One region of the Rhizobium phaseoli genome, then DNA from elsewhere that is predicted to be linked to it. Evidence: riboswitches for the same ligand, from Rfam matches in the RefSeq annotation. Region 1 holds a riboswitch; the other holds the start of a gene.

Evidence for each region. Region 1 has a riboswitch for S-adenosylmethionine ahead of AMC88_RS02800 (O-succinylhomoserine sulfhydrylase). Riboswitches for the same ligand answer to the same signal wherever they lie in the genome.
Region 2: linked by a shared signal. The riboswitch ahead of metA (homoserine O-acetyltransferase MetA) and the one ahead of AMC88_RS02800 (O-succinylhomoserine sulfhydrylase) in region 1 are both predicted to bind S-adenosylmethionine.

The regions. Positions count from the first base shown of each region.
Region 1 is NZ_CP013532.1:566,595-577,443, forward strand. Features, by position in the region: gene pstB (phosphate ABC transporter ATP-binding protein PstB) at 1-117, shown strand, start outside; gene phoU (phosphate signaling complex protein PhoU) at 162-875, shown strand; gene phoB (phosphate regulon transcriptional regulator PhoB) at 1,010-1,693, shown strand; gene AMC88_RS02770 (GcrA family cell cycle regulator) at 1,951-2,484, opposite strand; gene AMC88_RS02775 (aspartate aminotransferase family protein) at 2,910-4,109, shown strand; gene argF (ornithine carbamoyltransferase) at 4,147-5,061, shown strand; gene AMC88_RS02785 (Hsp33 family molecular chaperone) at 5,151-6,143, shown strand; gene AMC88_RS02790 (hypothetical protein) at 6,260-6,847, shown strand; gene apaG (Co2+/Mg2+ efflux protein ApaG) at 7,026-7,418, opposite strand; gene AMC88_RS02800 (O-succinylhomoserine sulfhydrylase) at 7,626-8,810, opposite strand; SAM riboswitch at 8,854-8,932, opposite strand; gene AMC88_RS02805 (2'-deoxycytidine 5'-triphosphate deaminase) at 9,005-10,099, shown strand; tRNA gene AMC88_RS02810 (tRNA-Gly) at 10,158-10,231, shown strand; gene AMC88_RS02815 (hypothetical protein) at 10,255-10,536, opposite strand.
Region 2 is NZ_CP013532.1:4,416,186-4,427,034, reverse strand. Features, by position in the region: gene AMC88_RS21240 (amino acid ABC transporter ATP-binding protein) at 1-546, shown strand, start outside; gene AMC88_RS21235 (NAD(P)/FAD-dependent oxidoreductase) at 639-1,835, shown strand; gene AMC88_RS21230 (SIS domain-containing protein) at 1,881-2,609, opposite strand; gene nagA (N-acetylglucosamine-6-phosphate deacetylase) at 2,628-3,779, opposite strand; gene AMC88_RS21220 (SIS domain-containing protein) at 3,779-4,810, opposite strand; gene AMC88_RS21215 (GntR family transcriptional regulator) at 4,807-5,580, opposite strand; gene AMC88_RS21210 (aldose epimerase family protein) at 5,726-6,748, opposite strand; gene metA (homoserine O-acetyltransferase MetA) at 6,889-7,812, opposite strand; SAM riboswitch at 7,862-7,939, opposite strand; gene AMC88_RS21200 (ABC transporter ATP-binding protein/permease) at 8,095-9,951, shown strand; gene AMC88_RS21195 (ABC-F family ATP-binding cassette domain-containing protein) at 10,011-10,849, opposite strand, start outside.

The DNA.
Region 1 (10,849 bases):
CAGCGCACCGCCATGTTCCACCTCGGCAACCTCGTCGAGGAGAACGACACCGACAAGATGTTCACCAATCCGGACGATCCGCGCACCCAGGACTACATCATGGGTCGCTTCGGCTGATTGCGGTCATCCGAAGCCTTCCCGTTATTCGAGGACAAAGCCCCATGGCATCGACACATATTTATTCTGCCTATGATGATGATCTGAAGTTCCTGTCCAGGCGGATTTCCGAAATGGGCGGCCTGGCCGAGCAGATGGTCGCCGAATCCGTCCGGGCGCTGGTCAACGGTGATACCGCGCTGGCGCAGAAGGTGATTTCCGACGACGTGATCCTCGATCACACCGAGCGCGAAATCGGCGACAAGGCGATCGTCACCATCGCCCGCCGCCAGCCGATGGCCGCCGACCTGCGCGAAATCATGGGTTCGATCCGCATCGCCGCCGATCTCGAACGCGTCGGCGACCTCGGCAAGAACACCGCCAAGCGCGTCATCGCCGTGCAGAGCACCGGCGTTCCGCGCAAGCTCGCCCGCGGTCTCGAGCACCTGTCCGAGCTGGCGCTCGTCCAGCTCAAGGAAGTGCTCGACGTCTATACGACGCGCGCCGCCGACAAGGCGACCGCCATTCGCGAACGCGACAACGAGATCGACGCGATGTACACGTCGCTGTTCCGCGAACTCCTGACCTATATGATGGAAGATCCGCGCAACATCACGAGCTGCACGCATCTCCTCTTCTGCGCCAAGAACATCGAGCGCATCGGCGACCACGCCACCAATATCGCCGAAACGATCTACTACATGGCGACCGGCGCCCAGCCGGAAGGCGACCGTCCGAAGGACGACAGCGCCAACACCGTCGGTGCCGCCACGGAATAACCGTGCCGAACCAGCCATTGCGTGCGCGCCCGTCCGGGCGCGCAAAGAGGTCGCAGCCAATTTCTGATTTTGCGCGGGATCCCTTGCTTAAATCACTCCCGGTTTAAGGATCGTGCGCGAGGAGACGGACACGCATGATCCCGAGAGTTGCAGTTGTTGAAGACGAAGAGGCCCTCAGCGTGCTTCTCCGCTATAATCTCGAAGCGGAAGGTTTCGAGGTCGATACCATCCTGCGCGGCGACGAGGCCGAAATCAGGCTTCAGGAGCGCACGCCCGATCTCCTCATCCTCGACTGGATGCTGCCCGGCGTCTCCGGCATCGAACTCTGCCGGCGCCTGCGCATGCGGCCGGAAACCGAGCGGCTGCCGATCATCATGCTGACGGCGCGCGGCGAAGAGAGCGAGCGTGTGCGCGGGCTGTCCACCGGCGCCGACGATTACGTCGTCAAGCCGTTCTCGACCCCCGAGCTCGTCGCCCGCGTCAAGGCGATGCTGCGCCGCGCCCGCCCGGAGGTGCTGTCCTCGGTGCTGAAATGCGGCGATATCGAGCTTGACCGCGAAACCCACCGCGTCCATCGCAAGAGCCGCGAAGTCCGCCTCGGCCCGACCGAATTCCGCCTGTTGGAATTCCTGATGTCGTCGCCGGGCCGCGTCTTCTCCCGCTCGCAGCTGCTCGACGGCGTCTGGGGCCACGACATTTATGTCGACGAACGCACCGTCGACGTCCATGTCGGCCGCCTGCGCAAGGCGCTGAACTTCTCCAACATGCAGGACGTCATCCGCACCGTCCGCGGCGCCGGCTATTCGATGGAAGCCTGAGAGGTTTCTATTTTTTTCTGCCGGTGTCGGCCCCTCACCTAACCCTCTCCCCGTAAAAGGGGCGAGGGGACGTGCCCTGTAAGGGGCCAGTGCAAGGGGCCAGTGAGGGACGGAGACGTCGCGGCTTGATCCCTTCGCCCCGTTTACCGGGAGAAGGTGGCGGCAGCCGGATGAGGGGCAGCCACACCCAACCCCCTCACACAAAAAAAAACGGGCCACGCGGCCCGTTTTCGCATTTCCAGCAATGGTTTGCCGGCTCAGCTGACGCGCGCTGCCGCCCGGCGGCGTTCGTTGATCGGCTGGTAGGCAAGCTTCTGGTGGTAGCTGCAATAGGGCGAATTGTCAGGGGATTCGCAGCCGCAGAAGTGGAAATCGTCCTTGAGCGGATCGCCGACCGGCCATTTGCAGGTGCGTTCGGTCAGTTCCGTCAGGCCGAGGCGGCGCGAGATCGGCACGACCACGTTGCCCTTCGGCACGTATTCCATTTCCTCGACCGTTTCGATCTCGATCTCTTCCTTCAGCATCGTTGCGCCCTGCTGGCGGGTCACGGTGCGGGTGGTGATCCGGGAGGCGTAGTTCGGCGCGCGCGGTGCCGATGTCTGGCGCTTCGGCGTGCGCGCCGCCGTCGCCGTGCCGCCGGCCTTGGCACGACCCGGCAGGTTCAGCCGGTGCACCTTGCCGATAACGGCGTTTCGGCTCACGCCGCCAAGTTGTGCCGCGATCTGGCTGGCGCTCAGCCCTTCGGACCACAGCTTCTTGAGTTTCTCGACCCGCTCGTCTGTCCAGTTCATGCCCTGTCTCCACCTTTTGCGTTGGTGATGGCAGAATCCCTCACCGTTGTCCCGGAAGCCTCCGAAACAAGAAACGCCTGATCAATTTTGGTGACTAGTTCCGCCGCATGCAGTCTAGTAATTGAACTTTAACCTAGTGTGAGGCTGACTCCGTGACAAGAGTCGCGGGAATCCGGATGAATCGAATTCCGAGTTTTCCCCAACTTGCTGCCCCTGCGTGTCATTTCTGCAATAATGCCTGTTGAAGGCCGAAAATGCCGCTGTACACGCTTGCTGCATGCGCTAAGGGCGCAGTTTTGTTGACATTGCAGCGCGAAAAGGAAATAGTGCTGGTCGCCGCCGCAAGGCGGCATTTTTGATTTTTCGGGCCTGGTTTTCTTAGCCGGAGTCCGGTGATTGACAACGCTGATCGGGAGACCCGCGCCATGGCCGAAGCCGCGCCGCTGTATGACACCTATTCTCGTGCCCCGTTGCGGTTCGAGCGAGGCGAGGGCGTATGGCTGATCACCGAAGGCGGCGAGCGTTATCTCGATTTCGGCGCCGGCGTCGCCGTCACCTCGGTCGGCCACAGCAATCCGCATGTGGTCGCCGCCCTGAAGGAGCAGGCCGACAAGGTCTGGCACCTCTCCAACATCTATGAGATCCCCGGCCAGGAGCGCCTGGCCAAGCGGCTGACGGACGCCACCTTCGCCGACAAGGTGTTCTTCACCAACTCAGGTGCGGAAGCGCTCGAATGTGCGATCAAGACGGCGCGCCGCTATCAGTTTTCCAAGGGCCACCCCGAGCGCTTCCACATCATCACCTTCGAAGGCGCCTTCCATGGGCGCACGCTTGCGACGATCGCCGCCGGCGGCCAGGAGAAATATCTCGAAGGCTTCGGCCCCAAGGCGCCGGGTTTCGATCAGGTAGCTTTCGGTGATATCGCAGCGGTCCGCGCCGCCATCACCGATGCGACGGCGGCAATCCTCATCGAGCCGGTGCAGGGCGAGGGCGGTGTGCGCCCCGCCACCCCCGAGTTCATGAAGGCGCTGCGCCAGATCTGCGACGAAAACGGCCTGCTGCTGATCCTCGACGAGGTCCAGACCGGGGTCGGCCGCACCGGCAAGCTCTTCGCCCATGAATGGTCGGGCATCGCGCCCGACATCATGGCGGTCGCCAAGGGCATCGGCGGCGGGTTCCCGCTCGGCGCCTGCCTTGCCACCGCCGAGGCCGCCTCCGGCATGAAGGCCGGCACCCATGGTTCGACCTATGGCGGCAATCCGCTGGCCATGGCCGTCGGCAGCGCGGTGCTCGATGTCATTCTCGCCGACGGCTTCCTCCAGCAGGTGCGCGACGTCGCGCTGGTCTTCCGCCAGGGGCTTGCCTCGCTGAAGGACCGTTATCCCGATGTGATCGAGGATATCAGGGGCGAGGGCCTGCTGCTCGGCGTCAAGGGGGCCGTTCCCTCGGCCGAGCTGCTGCAGGCGATCCGCGCCGCGCATCTGCTCGGCGTGCCGGCCGGCGACAATGTAATCCGCCTTCTTCCGCCGCTCGTCGTCACCGCCGAGGAAGCCCGCGAGGGCCTCGCCCGCCTCGAACGCGCCGCCGAGAGCATCCGCGCCGCCAAGGTCAAGAAAACGGCTTGAAGGGATTGGCGCTTTCGGGCGCACGACAGGTAAGAACATGGCTCCTAAACATTTCCTCGATCTTTCGGCCGTCACATCGGCCGACCTCAGAACCATCATGAACGACGCGCTCGTTCGCAAGCAGGCCTTCAAGGCCGGCCAGGGCGACAAGCCGCTCGCCGGCAAGATGCTGGCGATGATCTTCGAAAAGCCGTCGACGCGCACCCGCGTCTCCTTCGATGTCGGCATGCGCCAGCTCGGCGGCGAAACGCTGTTTCTATCCGGCACCGAAATGCAGCTCGGCCGCGCCGAGACGATCGGCGACACCGCCAAGGTGCTGTCGCGTTATGTCGATGCGATCATGATCCGCACCACCGAGCATTCGAGGCTCTTGGAGCTTGCCGAACATGCGACCGTGCCCGTGATCAATGCGCTGACGGATGATACCCACCCCTGCCAGATCATGGCCGACATCATGACCTTCGAAGAGCATCGCGGGTCGATCAAGGGCAAGACCATCGCCTGGACCGGCGACGGCAACAATGTGCTGCATTCGCTGGTCGAAGGTGCCGCGCGGTTCGGCTATCGCATGAACATGGCCGTACCCCTTGGTTCGGAGCCCAAGGATCACTATCTGAACTGGGCCCGCAATGAGGGCGCCGAAATCATGCTCTGCCATGATGCCGACCGTGCGGTCGAAGGCGTCGATTGCGTGGTGACCGATACCTGGGTCTCCATGAATCAGGAACATCGGGCCCGGGGTCACAACGTCTTTCAGCCTTATCAGGTCAATGCGGCCTTGATGGCCAAGGCCGGCAGCGATGCATTGTTCATGCATTGCCTGCCCGCCCATCGCGGTGAGGAAGTGACGGATGAGGTGATCGACGGCCCGCAATCCGTGGTCTTCGATGAAGCGGAAAACCGCCTTCATGCGCAGAAGTCGATTCTAGCTTGGTGCCTGGGCGCGATCTGAACCATAATCGGACGCCGCTCGCGAACAACGTGCGGCCGCGCGAGCGAAGGGCACCCTGACCCTTCGCTCTGAAAACTAGGAGTAAAGCCATGGCAGAAGCTGCAGCCGCCCTCGGCCAGTTCGATTTCGCCGGCGATGACCATGTCGTCCCTTTCCAGGTGGAGGGTCTGGATGTGCGCGGTCGCGCCGTCCAGCTCGGCCCGATGCTCGATGCGATCCTCGAGCGCCATCATTATCCCACCCCCGTCGCGCGGCTGCTGGCCGAAGTCGTCGTGCTGACGGTGCTGCTCGGCACCTCGCTGAAATTCGACGGCAAGTTCACGGTGCAGACCAAGGGCGATGGCCCGGTCGATCTTCTCGTCGCCGATTTCTCGACGCCGGAAAATGTCCGCGCCTATGCCCGCTTCGATCAGGCGCTGCTTGCCAAGGCGGTGGAAGCCGGCGAAACCGAGCCGGAGCAGCTGCTCGGCAAGGGGGTGCTCGCCTTCACCATCGACCAGGGCAAGTTCGCGCAGCCCTATCAGGGCATCGTCGCGCTCGACGGCACCTCGCTCGAGGAGATTGCCGGTGTCTATTTCCGCCAGTCGGAACAGATCCCGACGCGCGTCCGCCTGGCCGCGGCCGAGCTCTTCGATCGCGACGATGCCGGCAAGCCGCGCCATCGCTGGCGGGCCGGCGGCCTCGTCGCCCAGTTCCTGCCGGAAGCACCCGAGCGCATGCGCCACCCGGATCTCCACGGCGGCGACGGCGATAACGGCGACCGCCCGCATGGCGAGGACGACGCCTGGGTCGAAGCCCGCTCGCTGGTCGAGACCATCGACGCCGATGAGTTGACCGACCCGCTTGTCGGCACCGAACGGCTGTTGTTCCGACTGTTCCACGAGCGCGGCGTGCGCGTCTACGAACCGCGCGCCGTCTTCGACCGCTGCAGCTGCTCGCGCGACAAGATCAAGGGCGTGCTGAAGGGCTTTTCGGCCGAAGAGATCGAGGAAAGCCAGGAAAACGGCGAAATCGCAGTCACCTGCGAATTCTGCTCGACCACCTACCGCTTCGAGCCGACCGAGCTTCAGCCGGCCGAGTAGGCTCGGTTGAGCACGCACACAACAAATACAAAAGATTAGCGATGATGCAGCACGGTGACTCGACTTTTGGTAGTCACTGTGCACCATTTATCCAACTGGTTCGGGGATGGGACTTCATGCGTATCTTTTATTTCGTCGTCGCATTCATGGCTGCGATGCCACAAATTGGCTTGGCTGATGATAAGGCAATCCAATGGAAAGAGGTCGGGGGCTGGACCGTGGCTGTCGACCCGACTTTAGACGATGGCTGTTTTGTTCTGACCTCCTTTGATGACGACACCATTTTTCGCCTTGGCTTCAATTTCCGAAAAAAGGACAAACCTCTGTACATTCTGCTCGGAAATCCGAACTGGAAATCCTTGGAGAAAGGTAAGCATTATCCCATCGAACTCTCGTTAGACCAAACTCAATGGACGGCTGATGCGAGAGGTCTGGATCTCGACGGCCTCAAATCATTGTGGATCGATACCGACGATACCGACTTGATTGAGGAGTTCTCTGGTAAACTGAGTTTCCGCGCCCGCTTTAACGGAAAAGAGATTGTTGCCCTCGGTCTGAAAGATTCCGAGAGGGCAGCGGATGAGTTGCTCGCCTGCCAAAAGGCGGTAAACGATGCGGTCATGAAACAGCCGGCGCCGCCACAATCAAAAGATCCGTTCGAAGCAAAGCCAGGCACTCAGGCCTCGGATCCTTTTGACCTTTAGTAGATTGATGATTGGGCCAGCCCGAGGATCCACGACCGCGGGCGTCCATGTTGGTGCTGACTGGAAGTCCGCGACCGGCCGCATCCACGGGCAGTGCTTGCCGCATGGGTCCTCGGGCTTGACCCGAGGACCCATGCGGCAAGCACTGCCTTCATGTTCGAACTGACAAAGCAACCCGTCAGTTCAGCACGCGCAGCAGCCCCGGTGAATCCAGCGAGAAGGCGGGGATGTCGACGTCGAACAGCTCGCCTTCGTCCGTTTCCATCTGGTAATGGCCGAACATCAGCCCGGAGGGCGTGTCGAGCGGGCAGCCGGAGGAATATTCATAGGTGTCGCCGGGGCTGAGCCGCGGCTGTTCGCCGACGACGCCGGGACCGGTCACCTCGTCCACCACGCCGTTCTGGTCGGTGATGTTCCAGTAGCGATTGACAAGGCGAACGGCGACGCCGGAATTGTTGCTGATGACAATCCGGTAACCCCAGACGTAGCGATCGTCTTCCGGATCGGATTGCTCCTCCAGATAGAATGGTTCGACGACGACTTCGATATCTCTTGTGAGGGCGCGATACATGCCTTGCACCTTAGTCAAGATATGTTACCCGTATCTTATAAGAAGGCCCTATCCGTCAAGAAACGGAACGCGATGAAACAGCCGTGATCGCATGGTTTTTGATCGTTAAGCCTAATTGTCAGTATTAATTTTACTTGGGCAGCGCCGGCGCGCCGATCCCGCGGCCGGGACGGCCGAACCCGGAGGCCCGGCCGCCAATGCTGTCGATCAGGCCGAAACCTTGGCAAGCGCCTTGGCGAAATCCTCGATCAGGTCGTCGGTATCCTCGATGCCGGCCGAGAGCCGGACGGTGCCCGGCGAGATGCCGAGTTCGGCGCGCGCCTCTTCCGACAGGTTCTTGTGGGTCGTCGTCGCCGGATGGGTGATCAGGCTCTTGCTGTCGCCGAGATTGTTGGAGATCCTGACGATATCCAGCGCATTCTGCAGCGCGAAGGCCGCCTCCTTGCCGCCCTTCAGCTCGAAGGCGACAAGCGTCGAGCCGCCCTTCATCTGCTTGGCGATGATGTCGGCCTGCGGATGGTCCGCGCGGCCGGGATAGATCACCTTGGCGACCTTGTTCTGCTCGGCCAGGAAATCGGCGATCTTCGCGGCATTCTGGGTCTGCTGCTTCACACGCAGCGGCAGCGTCTCGATGCCCTTCAGCAGCGTCCAGGCGTTGAACGGCGACATGGCCGGGCCGGTATGGCGGAAATAGTCGTGCAGGTTCTCGTCGATCCAGGCCTTGTCGGCCAGCACGACGCCGCCGAGGCAGCGGCCCTGGCCATCAATATGCTTGGTGGCGGAATAGACGACGATATGGGCGCCGAGTTCGAGCGGTTTCTGGAAGAGCGGTGTCGCAAAGACGTTGTCGACCACGACCTTGGCGCCGACCTGGTTGGCGAGCCTGGCCACCCCTGATATATCGACGACCTCGAGCGTCGGGTTGGTCGGGCTTTCCAGGAAGAACACTTTGGTGTTCGGCCGGATTGCCTCTTCCCAGTTCTTGAGATCGCGGCCGTCGACCAGCGTGCATTCGATGCCGTATTTCGGCGCCAGTGTTTCCACCACCCAGCGGCAGGAGCCGAAGAGGGCGCGCGCGGCGACGATATGGTCGCCCGCCTTGACCTGGCAGAGGATCGCCGCGCTGACGGCGGCCATGCCGGAAGCGGTGGCGCGGGCGTCTTCGGCGCCTTCGAGCATGCACATGCGCTTTTCGAACATGTCGTTGGTCGGGCTGCCGTAGCGGGCGTAGATGTAGCCGTCCGTCTCGCCCTTGAAGCGGGCTTCGGCCGCTTCCGACGTGTCATAGACGAAGCCCTGCGTGAGATAGATTGCCTCGGACGTTTCGCCATATTGCGAACGCAGCGTGCCGCCATGGACGAGTTGGGTTGCCGGGCGCCAGGTCTTGCTCATGCCATCACCTTCACATAACAAAAAAACCGGCCGCAAAAGCAGACCGGTTCACAACCCGGTCTTTTTAGCCACTTGTTTAACGTGGCTGCAAGCCGACCGGCCAAATCACCACGGGATAATTCTGCAATACTGCTGTTAGCTGCTTGCGTCAATTCCCCGTATTTGGTTTTGTCGGCGCAAAAGATGGATGGGGCATGATGGCTCGCGATACTGGAATTCTGGCGGACCGCGCGATCTCCGCGCTGTTTGAAACGGGGCGTCTTAACTCCGAGCGGGAGCTGGATCGCGATCAGATCCAGCCGGCAAGCCTGGACCTGCGTTTAGGCAGCAAGGCTTTTCGCGTGCGCGCCTCCTTCATGCCCGGTCCCTCGCATCTTGTGTCGGACAAGCTCGATCGCCTCAGCCTGCATGTGATCGATCTGTCTCAGGGCGCGGTGCTCGAAACCGGCTGCGTCTACATCGTGCCGCTGATGGAGAGCCTGGCGCTGCCGGCCGACATGTCGGCCTCGGCCAATCCGAAGAGCTCGACCGGCAGGCTCGATATCTTCACCCGCGTGATCACCGATTACGCTCAGGAATTCGACAAGATCCCGCCGGGCTATTCCGGCCCGCTCTATCTCGAAATCAGCCCGCGCACCTTCCCGATTGTCGTGCGCCGCGGCTCGCGCCTGTCGCAGATCCGCTTTCGCGTCGGCCAATCCCTGCTCGGCGAGCCGGAACTGTTGAAGCTGCATGAAAGCGAGACGCTGGTCGCCAGCAAGCAGCCGAATGTTTCGGGCGGCGGCATCGCGCTGTCGATCGATCTCAGCGGCGACAAGGACGGCCTGATCGGCTACCGCGGCAAGCACCACACCGCCGTCGTCGATGTCGACGAGAAGGACCAGCACGACATCTTCGATTTCTGGGAGCCGCTCTATAGCCGCGGCCGCAACGAGCTGATCCTCGATCCTGACGAATTCTATATCCTCGTCTCGCGCGAGGCCGTGCATGTGCCGCCGGATTATGCCGCCGAGATGACCCCCTTCGATCCGCTGGTCGGCGAATTCCGCGTCCACTACGCCGGCTTCTTCGATCCCGGCTTCGGCCATGCGCCTGCCGGCGGCCGCGGCAGCCGCGCCGTGCTCGAAGTGCGCAGCCACGAAGTGCCCTTCATCCTCGAAGACGGCCAGATCGTCGGCCGCCTCGTCTACGAACACATGCAGGAAAAGCCGGCGAGCCTCTACGGCTCCGGCCTCGGCTCCAACTACCAGGCCCAGGGCCTCAAACTCTCGAAACACTTCCGCATCTGACGGGTTGCGCTCAGCCGACTTGACAGCGGCCCCCATCTGTTGGAAATCTCAGTGCATCGCGGGTGTAGCTCAATGGTAGAGCAGCAGCTTCCCAAGCTGAATACGAGGGTTCGATTCCCTTCACCCGCTCCAGCCATCCTTCGGGCAACGTCCTACTAATCCCCAAAGAACCGGATCGGCTTGTATCGCCGATGCGCGATGATCAGGCTTCGGTCGGGCTGGATGATGTAGGTTTCTTCCACCTGCTGGCCGTACTGGTCAATGAAATCATGCGGGAAGCTGGAGCCGGGTGGCGATTTGGTGAGCTTGCTGCGCGGCTGGCCGTTATAGGTGATGCTGCCCGGGATCGGCTCGAGGCCGGGGCCGCCATAGTAGGAAACGCTGTTGCACCCGGCAAGAATGAGGGTGCCGATGAGGCCGAGGAGTGCGGGTTTCATGTCCATCCCTTCCGATGCGCCGAAGCGGTGATCTTACTCCTGATTGCATCGTGCTCGCCAGTTGAAACGCAGTCTCTACCTTCACGCCTTCGCGAAGCATCGCCTGGAGCGTCGTGACCGCTTCAGCCTTTCCATTGCCGAAACCGGCGCCGTCTGCTAGATCGGCATCGTCGAAAAAGGCAGGATCGGTTGAGGTAAGCCCGATCCCTTCCGTCTAAGCGTCAAAGCGCTCTGACGAAGCTCTGCTCCGTGCCCCAGGGCACGAGAACCCGCGACGAGATCCGCATGGAAATGCGGGATCCCGGCGGCGTGC
Region 2 (10,849 bases), 680 kb from region 1:
ACTGACGGCAAAGTAACCTGCCGCAACCTTGCAAAGCTTCGACAACGCGTCGGCATGGTGTTTCAGCGTTTCAATCTGTTCCCGCACCTGACGGCTGTGGAAAATGTCATTCTCGCTCAGATGCAAGCCGCCGGGATTGCTGAGAGACAGGCTGTGGAACGGGCCGTGAAACTTCTGACGAGAGTAGGCCTTGCCAAACGGGCGATGGCCTATCCGGAACAGATGTCGGGCGGCGAGCAGCAGCGTGTGGCGATCGCACGCGCTCTGGCGCTGGAACCAACGGTGTTGCTGTTCGACGAGCCGACGTCGGCGCTCGATCCTGAATCGACCGGCGAAGTTCTCCGCGTCATGCGAGAACTGGCCGCCGACGGCATGACGATGATCCTGGTCACCCACGAGCTGCCCTTTGCAAAGGAAGTGTCGGACTGGGTCGTGTTCATCGACGGCGGTCTTATCATCGAGCAGGGAACGGCCAGAGATGTGCTTGACCGCCCAACGGAAGCACGCACGGCTGCCTATGTCGCGCGCTACGCTTCCCCAGGCTAGCTTTGATCGGCCTGAACGCTCCGGCAGCGCATGGCGCCGCGACAAGGTCCGGTCGGCATCAGGCCTCCTTCTCTAAGGTAAACACATATCTGATGAACAAGCTCACAACAGATATCGCCGTCATCGGCGGCGGTGTAATCGGCGTGGCAACCGCTCTGCGGCTGCGTGCCGACGGTCGCGATGTCGTGCTGATCGAACCGAACAAACCCGGTTCGGGCGCATCTTACGGCAATGCCGGAACGATCGCCGATTATGCTATCATTCCCGTCGGCACGCCGGCTGTCCTCAAAAACCTGGCCGCGCTGCTTCTCAATTCCGACAGCCCCTTATCCATCCGCAAGGCCGCATTGCCGACGTTGTTTCCATGGCTGGTGCGTTTTGCCTACGAATCCCTCCCGCACAGATACAGAGACAATGCGAGCCGCATCGCCAACCTTCTGTCCGACGCTTCATCACAGTGGCTCGAACTCGCAGCAGAGATCGGCGCATCCGATCTTTTAAGCGCGAAGGGATGCCTCTACCTCTACCAAACATCTGAGGCCTTCAAGGCGGCCGCCTCGGATGTCGAGCTTCGCCGAAACTACGGGATCGCGCAGCAGTTCCTCACCCCCGACGAGGTGCAAAGCCTGGAGCCCCGGCTGCCGCAGGTCCATGGCGGCGGGCTTTTCTTTCCGAAAGCGATAAACTTCACCGATCCCGGCGAGCTCATGAGCGTGATGGAAGCCGCCGCCAGACAAGCGGGCGTCGAGTTCGTCCGAGACTCCGTGACGACTATTTCGCGTGAACGGAATGGAGTGAGGATGCTGACTTCAGCCCACAGCATTCATGCCCGAGCAGCCGTGATCGCCGCCGGGGCACATTCCCGCGGACTGGCTCTGCAGCTGGGAGAACGGGTCCTGCTGGATACTGAGCGGGGTTATCATCTCGAATTCGATATGGAAACACCGCCGGTGGAACGACCGGTATGCCCGACGCATCATGGATTTTACTTTTGCCCGATGCGTGGCCGCTTGCGCGTGGCCGGTACCGTGGAGCTCGGGGGCATTACTGCTCCTTCGAACCCAAGGCGCCTCGAAGTGTTGCTCGCAAATGCGCGCAGGATTTTCCCAACGCTCGGTGAACCAAGTCGGGCATGGATGGGCTTCCGCCCTTCCATGCCCGATTCCGTTCCCGTTATCCGGCCTTCAAAAGGAGGAAGGGACGTCGTGTTTGCTTTTGGACACGGGCATATCGGTTTGACGCTGGCACCGCGGACTGCCCGCATGGTCAGCTCCATTCTCGCCGCTTGATCGCGTCATGTGCTTGCGACAGCGGCAGGCCTTTTATCCGCTCTCTCAGAGATGCGGGTTGCGCGGCCGGTATTTCTTGACCAGCTTCTGGTTGATCTCGGCGGCACCCGGCATGTTGGCGCTGAGATAGACCGGCGCATCGCCCGATTTGGAAAGCTCCGAGGCGACCTCGGCAAAGATCGCATTGATGACCGTCACCCCGACCGCCGTGGAGACCGGCCCGACCCGAAGCCCGGTGCCTTCCAGATCGATGACCGCGTCGCCCGGCGGCAGTCCATTGTCGAGCACGATATCGGCAACTTCTGCGAGCCGCCGGCGGCCATTGGCGATCGCGGCGGAATAGGCGATCGAGGTGATGGCGATCACCTTGGCGCCGATTTCATGCGCATAGTCGGCGGCTTCGATCGGCGCGGCGTTCACGCCGGAATTCGACGCAATGATAATGACATCGCCCGGCTGCATGCCGTAACGCTCCAGCATCGGCCGCACCAGGCCCTGGGTCCGCTCATAGACCGAGCTGATGACCGCACCCTCATGTAGCATCGCCGAGCCGACGAGCACCGGCACGGTGAAGGCAAGCCCGCCGGCACGATAGTGCACCTCTTCGGCCAGCATGTGCGAATGGCCGGTGCCGAAGACATAGACGCGCTTGTCGCCGCGGGCAGCATCGAGGATCACTGACGCTGCCTGCGCCATCGGCTCGGCAAGCGCCTGCTTCAGCGTCTCCAGCCGACCGATCAGATTGGAGAAATAGGCATCGGTGATATCAGTCATCCTACGTCTCCTTGAGGGTCAGGCCACTTCGCCGGCAAGCCAGGTGGCGGTAACAGTCAGCGCGTCGGTGAGATGGACGAGATCGGCACGCGCCCCCGGCGAGAGATGGCCGCGATCGGCAAGCCGGAGGAAACGTGCGGGATAAAGGGTCGCCATGCGCAAAGCCTCGGCGAGCGTCAGGTCGAGATAGGTGACGCCGTAACGGATCGTCGAGATCATGTCGACGTCGGAGCCGGCGAGCGTGCCGTCGGACAGCACCAGCTTCGAGCAGAAGCCGCCCCTTTCGCGCCGGACGGTGCGCCCGTTCAGCGTGAACGAATCCTTCTCAGACCCTACGAGCGACATCGCGTCGGTGACAAAGAACAGTTTGCCTTCACCGCGCTTGGCGCGCAGCGCCGTGCGCAAGGCCTTCGGATCGACGTGATGACCGTCGGCGATGATGCCGCACCAGGTGGAGGGATGATCGATCGCGGCGCCGACCAGGCCTGGCGCACGGTGCCCCAGCTGACTCATGGCGTTGAAGAGATGCGTGACGCCGCGCGCTCCGGCATCGAAACGTTCCTCCGCCGCCTCGCTGGAACAATCGGAGTGACCGATGCTGACGGTGACGCCCGCTTCCGCAAGTTCGCGCACCTGGGCTACCGTCACCTGTTCGGCGGCAATCGTGACGAGCAGCGTGCCGATCGCCTCGCGCGCCCGGATGAAGGCCTTGACGTCGCGGTCCTCGACCGGCCGCATCAGTTCGGCCAGGTGCGCGCCCTTGCGCGCGGGCGCCAGATGCGGCCCTTCGAGATGCAGGCCAGCGACACCGCGGCCCGCCTTGACTGCTTCCGTGGCGGCCTCGATCGCGGCGATGGAAGCTTCCGATGTGTCGGTGATCAGCGTCGGCAGCAGCGCGGTCGTTCCATAGGGCCGGTGGCCCTGTGCGATGATCTCCATCGAGGCGGCGGATGGTTCGTCGTTCAGCATCCGTCCGCCGCCGCCGTTGACCTGTGCATCGATGAAGCCGGCCGACAGCACGCCGCCGGCAAGCGTCTCCGTCTCGCCGTCCGGCAGATCGTTTGTCGCGACAATCGCTTCGACGCGGCCGTCGGCAACGATGAGCGCCTTGTCGTCATGAAAGCGCTCACCGTCGAAGATGCGGGCGCCGATGAAGATCTTGCGGGCCATCAGACCGTCTCCGTCACCTTGAGCAGGTTTGCCGGCTTGTCCGGATCAAAACCCTTGCGGCGGGTCACCGACTCGATCAGCCGGTAATAGACGAGCAGCGACACCAGCGGATCGATCAGGCCGTTGCCGGTTGTCGACACCCGAAGATTGATCCCGGAGAGCGGCTGCGTGGAGAAACCGACGGTGGTGGCGCCGAGTTTCTGCAGGCGCTCCAGCGCCTGGCCGTTATTGGCGAAGGCCGCATCGTCAGGCGCGAAGGCGACGATCGGAAAGCCCGGCTGCACCAGGCGCATCGGACCGTGCATCAGTTCCGCCAGCGAGAAAGCTTCGGCATGCAGGCCGGAGGTTTCCTTGGCCTTCAGCGCCGCTTCGAGCGCAATCGCGAAGGCCGGACCGCGGCCGGCCGTATAGAGCGAGGTCGCATTGAAGAGCACCTCCTCGGCTGCCGCCGTATCGATCCCCGCGGTCGCCGAAAGCGCCTCCGGCAGCTTGGCGAGAGCGGCCTGCAGCTCAGACGCGCCGCCGATCGCAGCCGTGACGCCGGCAAGGGCGGCAACGGAAGCGATGAAGGACTTCGTTGCCGCAACGCTCTTTTCCACGCCGGCGTTGAGGCCGAGAACGATATCGGCCTGTTTTGCGAGCGGGCTGTCGATGACGTTAACAACGGCGATCGTCGTTGCCCCGCCCTTCTTGGCCGCCTCCTGCAGCGCCACGATATCGGGGCTCGCACCCGACTGCGAGACGGTGAAATGCACGCCGCCCTTCAAATGGAGGGCGGCACCGTAGACGGACGCGATCGAGGGACCGACCGAGGCGACCGGAATGCCGCAGGTGATTTCGAAAAGATATTTGAAGAAGGTGGCGGCATGGTCCGAAGAACCGCGCGCCGCCGTCGTCACCACGCTCGGGCGAGTGGAGGAAATCAGCCGGGCGATCTCGGCAAAGACCGGCTTTTCCTTTTCAAGAAGCGTGGCCACCACCTCCGGTGACTGGCCGGCTTCCTGCAGCATCAGCGACTGGGTTTCACTCATAGGTCATCTCCAATTCTCAATTCGGCAACGAAATCATAGGCATCGCCGCGGTAGTGCGAGCGGGTGTATTCGACGACACGCTGGTCTTCCAGGCGCGAGACGCGTTCGATCAGAAGCGCCGGCGCGCCTGATTTGACGTTCAGGATCGCCGCCGACGATGGGTCGAGCGTGACAGCGGTCAGCCGCTGCAACGCGCGCACGGGCCGGTGGCCGCTGGCCGCCAGCGCGTCGTAGAGCGATCCTTCGCCACCCGCATCGACGCCTAAGAACTTGATCGGCACCACGGCGCGCTCGATCGCCAGTGGCAGGCCGTCGGCAAGACGCAAACGGTCGAGCCTCAGCACCGGTTCGTCGCCGCCAAGACCGAGCAGGAAGGATTCCTCCGGCGATGGCGTATTGATGGTCCGCGACAAGATCCGGGCAGCCGGCAGCCGGCCGCGTGAGCGCATATCGGCGGAGAAAGAAGAAAGCCGCCAGAGCGACTGCTCCATGCGTTCCACCTTGCTCGATACGAAAGTACCGCTTCCGTGGCGCGATTCCAGTACGCCCGCCGCCATCAGATCACGATAGGCGGTGCGCACGGTCACGCGGCCGAGCTTCAAGGCCTCGGCGAGATCACGCTCTCCCGGCAGCGCCGCGCCGGGCTTTAGCAGGCCTTCCTGAATAAGACCGGTCAGCGCCTGCGCCAGCCGCTTATAGAGCGGGCCTGTCAACGCCTCGTCCCGCAGGCCGCGGCTGCTCAGCTCCGCTATCAGACTGGTTCTATCCATAGATCCACAATAGAACCTATATAGGACCAATCGGCAAGGCGAAATCGCGCGCGGCCAAGAAAAAACCTCCCCGGCGGGCCGAAGAGGTTTCATAGCGCTCAAATTTGACAGTTGTGCGTCGACTCCCTGCGCCTCCGAAAAGACGTCAGCTCTTGGTGAAGATATAATCCGTCTCCTGGCGCAGCACTTCGCCGGGGCGCAGCACCGCATTCGGGAAACCTTGGTGATTGATGGCATCCGGCCAGACCTGCGTCTCCAGGCAAAAGCCGGCGAAGGGGCCGTATTTGCGTCCGCCGAGGCCGGGCGCCCCGGTATTGAGCTTGAAACCGGCATAGAACTGCACGCCCGGCTCGGTGCTGCGCACCTCCATCGACACACCGGAATAGAGGCTGCGGGCGAGCGCGACGCTGCGCTTGGCGGTGCGCTCGGGCGACAGGCAGAAATTATGGTCGTACAAAGCCTGTTCGCTGCCGGCGAAACGCTTCATCGGCGCCATCTCGCGGAAATCGAACTCCGTGCCGGCGACGGAACGGATCTCGCCGGTCGGCACCTGCCTCTCGTCGGTCGGCAGATAGTGGTCGGCAGCGATCATGATGTCGTGGCCGAGCGCGTCTTCGCGACCGTCGAGATTGAAATAGGCGTGCTGGCAGACATTGGCGAGCGTCGGCTGGTCGCTGGTCGATTCGTAGGTGATCGACAGTTCACCGTTGCCGTGCACCCGGAACGTCGCCTGGATGGTGCAATTGCCGGGATAGCCGGCGCGGCCATCGGGATCGACGATCTTCATCACCAGGCGGTCAACGTCATGCTCGACGATCGTCCAGTTGCGCTTGCCGATATTATCACTGCCGCCATGCAGATGCGTGACGCCGTTTTCGTTCGGCTCGAGCTGATAATCCTTGCCGTCGAGCGTGAATTTGCCGCCGCCGACACGGTTGGCGCAGCGGCCGGGTGTCGCGCCGAAATAGGCCGAATAGAGAGGGTAGCTGTCGAAATCCTCAAAGCCGAGCTGCAGCGGCGCCTCATGTCCCTCAAGGCGCAGATCCTGGATGACCGCACCCCAGGTGATGATCTTGGCCGTCAGCCCGCCGCCCTTGATAACGACGCGATAGACGGTTTCGCCTTCCTTCGTCTGCCCGAAAACTTCCCGCTCCAACTTGTCCGACATGATGACATCCGTTCCGTTCTATCCTTGGGGTCCAGGACCGGAACCTGCCCGCATTTGCTCCAAACCGCAACCGGTCGGCACAGAAAGAAATGCCGCGGCGGAGATGCCGCGGCAATGCCTTGGGGTGCGACGGGTGACGCTCAGAGATCCATGCCGATCTCTTCGACGTCGTAGGGCGTCGTCTGGTAGATTTCGTTGATCCAGTTGCCGAACAGCAGATGTGCGTGGCTGCGCCAGCGGTTCTGCGGCGCCAGCGCCGGATCGTTGTGCGGGAAGTAATTGTGCGGCATCTTGATCGGCACGCCGGCGTCGACATCACGGAAATACTCGTCCGAGAGCGAGGTGGAATCATATTCGACATGGTTGAACATGTAGAGCCGCCGGCCCCTTTTCTCATGCACGAGGCAGACGCCCATCTCGCTCGATTCCATCAGAATTTCCAGGCTGTCGGATTTCTCGATGTCAGCGCGCCGCACCTCCGTCCAGCGCGACACCGGCACCTCGAAATTATCGGAAAAGCCGTTGAGATAGATGGAGGAAGGCTTCAGGTTCCGGTGGCGGTAGACGCCGAAGGCCTTTTCCTTCAGCTCGTATTTCGGAACGCCGTGGAAATGATAGATCGCCGCCATCGCGCCCCAGCAGACGTTCATCGTCGAATGGACGTTGGTTTCCGTCCAGTCGAGAATTTCCTGCATCTCTTTCCAATAGGTGACGTCCTCATAGGGCAGGAGCTCGATCGGCGCCCCGGTGATGATGAAGCCGTCGAATTTGCGCTGTTTCACCTCTTCCCAGGTCTGATAGAAGGCGAGCAGGTGATCTTCAGAGGTGTTCTTCGCCTTGTGCCCGCCAATGCGGATCAGCGACAGCTCCACCTGCAGCGGCGAAGCGCCGACCAGGCGCGCCATCTGCAGTTCGGTCTTAATCTTGTTCGGCATCAGATTGAGCAGCCCGATCTGCAACGGGCGGATATCCTGTCGGATCGCCATCGTCTCGGTCATTACCCGCACACCTTCCTGGACCAGGGTTTCGAAAGCGGGCAGCGTATCGGGGATCTTGATGGGCATTGCGGTCACTCGATCAAAAACAAAAAACCGGCGGCGACAAAAAATCGCTACCGGTCCGCACGCGGCCCTTTAGCGACTTTTTTAACGTGGCTGCAAGCCGGCCGGCCAAATCACCACGGAGTGCCTTAATTAGTCCCAGTTGAGCCGCGAATCAACTGCCGAATGCATGCAGCGGCGACTCAGGCAAGCCTCATCACAGTTTAATGACTGATAGAATCTGTTGATAGACCGGTAACGCCACCATGTTAATAATGACAGTATGGGCGGTGTTGGAAAAGCGTGATGGCAGATAAGACCAAGGGGAGGCCGGGGACCCGGAGGCAGGATAGAGTAGGGTATGATTTCAGCCTGACTTATCGCCTCGGGGTGATGTTCTCCGCATTCTGGAATTCTCAAGTGCGCGGCAAGGTGCTGTTTCTGGCGACCGTGCTGATCCTCGTCATCCTGCTGACGGCCTATGGTCAGGTCATTCTCAACGAATGGAACGCCCCCTTCTACGATTCGCTCGAGCGCCGCGACCTCGGCGAATTCTTCCATCAGCTCGAAATCTTCGCCATGATCGCCGGTACGCTGCTGTTGCTCAACGTGCTGCAGGCCTGGCTGAACCAGATGACCGCGCTCTATATGCGCGAAGGCCTGTCGCGCGATCTCGTCGACCAGTGGCTGAAGCGCAAGCGGGCGCTGCGGCTCGCCTCCAGCGGTCTGATCGGCGTCAACCCGGATCAGCGCCTGCACGAGGATTCCCGCAACCTCGCCGAAAGCACGACCGGGCTCGTCCTTGGCCTGCTGCAATCGACCATTCTTCTGGTGAGCTTCATCGGCGTGCTCTGGGAACTGTCGAGCGGCTTCATCTTCCACATCAGCGGCCACAGTTTCTCCATTCCCGGTTACATGGTCTGGGCCGCAATCTTCTATGCCGCCTCGGCCTCGGTGCTGAGCCAGGTCGTCGGCCGCAAGCTGGTCAAGCTCAATGCCGACCGCTTCTCAAAGGAGGCCGAGCTTCGTTTCACGCTGATGCATGCCAATGAGAACATGCCGGCGATCACCGTCGCGCGCGGCGAGGAGAACGAGCGCCGGCGCATCAATACCGACATCAGCTCGGTGCTGAGGGTCGTCAAGCGGCTCGCCATGGCCAATACCAATCTCACCTGGGTTTCGGCCGGCTACGGCTGGCTGGTGATCGTCATCCCGATCATCGTCGCGGCACCCGCCTATTTCTCCGGCGGCCTGACCCTCGGCCAGCTGATGATGTCGGTTGGCGCCTTCAACCAGGTCAACACGGCGCTGCGCTGGTATGTCGCCAATTTCGGCCCGATCGCCGAATGGCGCGCCACGCTGATGCGCGTCACCGATTTCCGCCAAGCGTTGCTCGACATGGACGAGGACTACGACCTAAAGGATAGCATCGCTTACGAAAACACCGCACCCGACACATTGACGCTGAAGGATGTGGTGATCAACGCCAAGATCGGCGAAGACATCGACGAATGCGGCGGTTTCCGCCTGCGCGAAACCGATGTCGTGATCAAGGCCGGCGAGAAAGTCATGATCAACGGCGATCACAGCGTCAACCGCAAGCTGCTGTTCCAGGCCATGGCCGGCCTCTGGCCATGCGGCAGCGGCACGATGGGTCTGCCGCCGGTCGATGACATACTGTTCGTGCCGCAGATCGCCTATGTTCCCGGCGGCACGCTGCTCGAAGCGTTGGCTTTCCCCGAAAGCGCCGATGCCTACGAGAAATCAGCCGTCGAGGCGGCGCTCGAAAAAGCCGGCCTGCATTCGCTGATCACAAGGCTCGATACCCGCGCCCGCTGGGACAAGCTGCTCGACAGCGACGAACAGAAGGCGATCGGCTTCGCCCGCCTGCTGCTCGTGCGCCCGCGCTGGATCGTCTTCGACGAAGTGCTGGAAGGTATGGAGCCGGAGTGGCAGGAAACGATGTCAAAGCTGCTGACCTCCATGCCCGAAACCGGCATGATCTATATCGGCCGCTCCGAAGCCTATCTCGAGGCGCTGCAGCCGCGGGTGCTGCATCTGCAGGCGCTGCCGTCAAAATCCGAAGAGCCGCCGCCGCAGGTCGTCGAGACGGGCGCCAGCGCCAGTGTCGGCGCCGCCGCCGTCCCCGCCCCGGCGCTTTAGAGCCTCTGGCCGCCGGACTCCCGATTACGTGGATGACGCGGGTGGCTGAGCTGTGACACTCAGCCCTCCAGCTCTTCCCGCAGCATTTCGAGCTCCAGCCACTCCTCTTCCATGACAGTCAGGCCGGCACGCAGCTTCTCCATCTCGGCCGCAAGCCGGTTGAAGGCAGCCGGATCGCGCGTGAAGAGATTGGGATCGGCCATCACCTGTTCGCGCTTGGCGATCTCGGCTTCGGCTTTGGCCATCTCCTTCGGCAGGTTTTCCAGTGCGAATTTCTGCTTGAAGGAGAGCTTGCCCTTCGCGCCTGCGGCGGCCGGCGCCGTCTCCTGCACCTTCGGCTTTTCCGCCGCCTTCTCGGCCTTCCTGCGCTCCTCGAGCGCGCCCTTGCGTTGCGCAAGCATGTCCGAATAGCCGCCGGCATATTCGATCCAGCGGCCGTCTGGCGCATCCGGCACGGCGGGTGCGATCGTCGAGGTCACGGTGCGGTCGAGGAAATCGCGGTCGTGGCTGACGAGAATGACGGTGCCGGGGAAGCCGGCGACGATTTCCTGCAAGAGGTCGAGCGTCTCGATATCGAGATCGTTGGTCGGCTCGTCGAGGATCAGGAGGTTGGCCGGGCGCGACAGGATACGGGCCAGCATCAGCCGGGCGCGCTCACCGCCGGAGAGGCTCTTGATGGGCGTCCGCGCCTGTTCCGGCTGGAACAGGAACTCCTTCATGTAGCCAGTGACGTGCCGCTGCTCGCCGTTGACGATCAGGTTTTCGCCACGCCCGTCCGTCAGGTAGTTTGCAAGCGTATCCTCCGGATCGAGATCCTCGCGCTTCTGGTCGAGTGTCGCAATTTCCAGATTGGTGCCCAGCTTTATCGTGCCGCTATCCGGCGAAAGTTGTCCGGTCA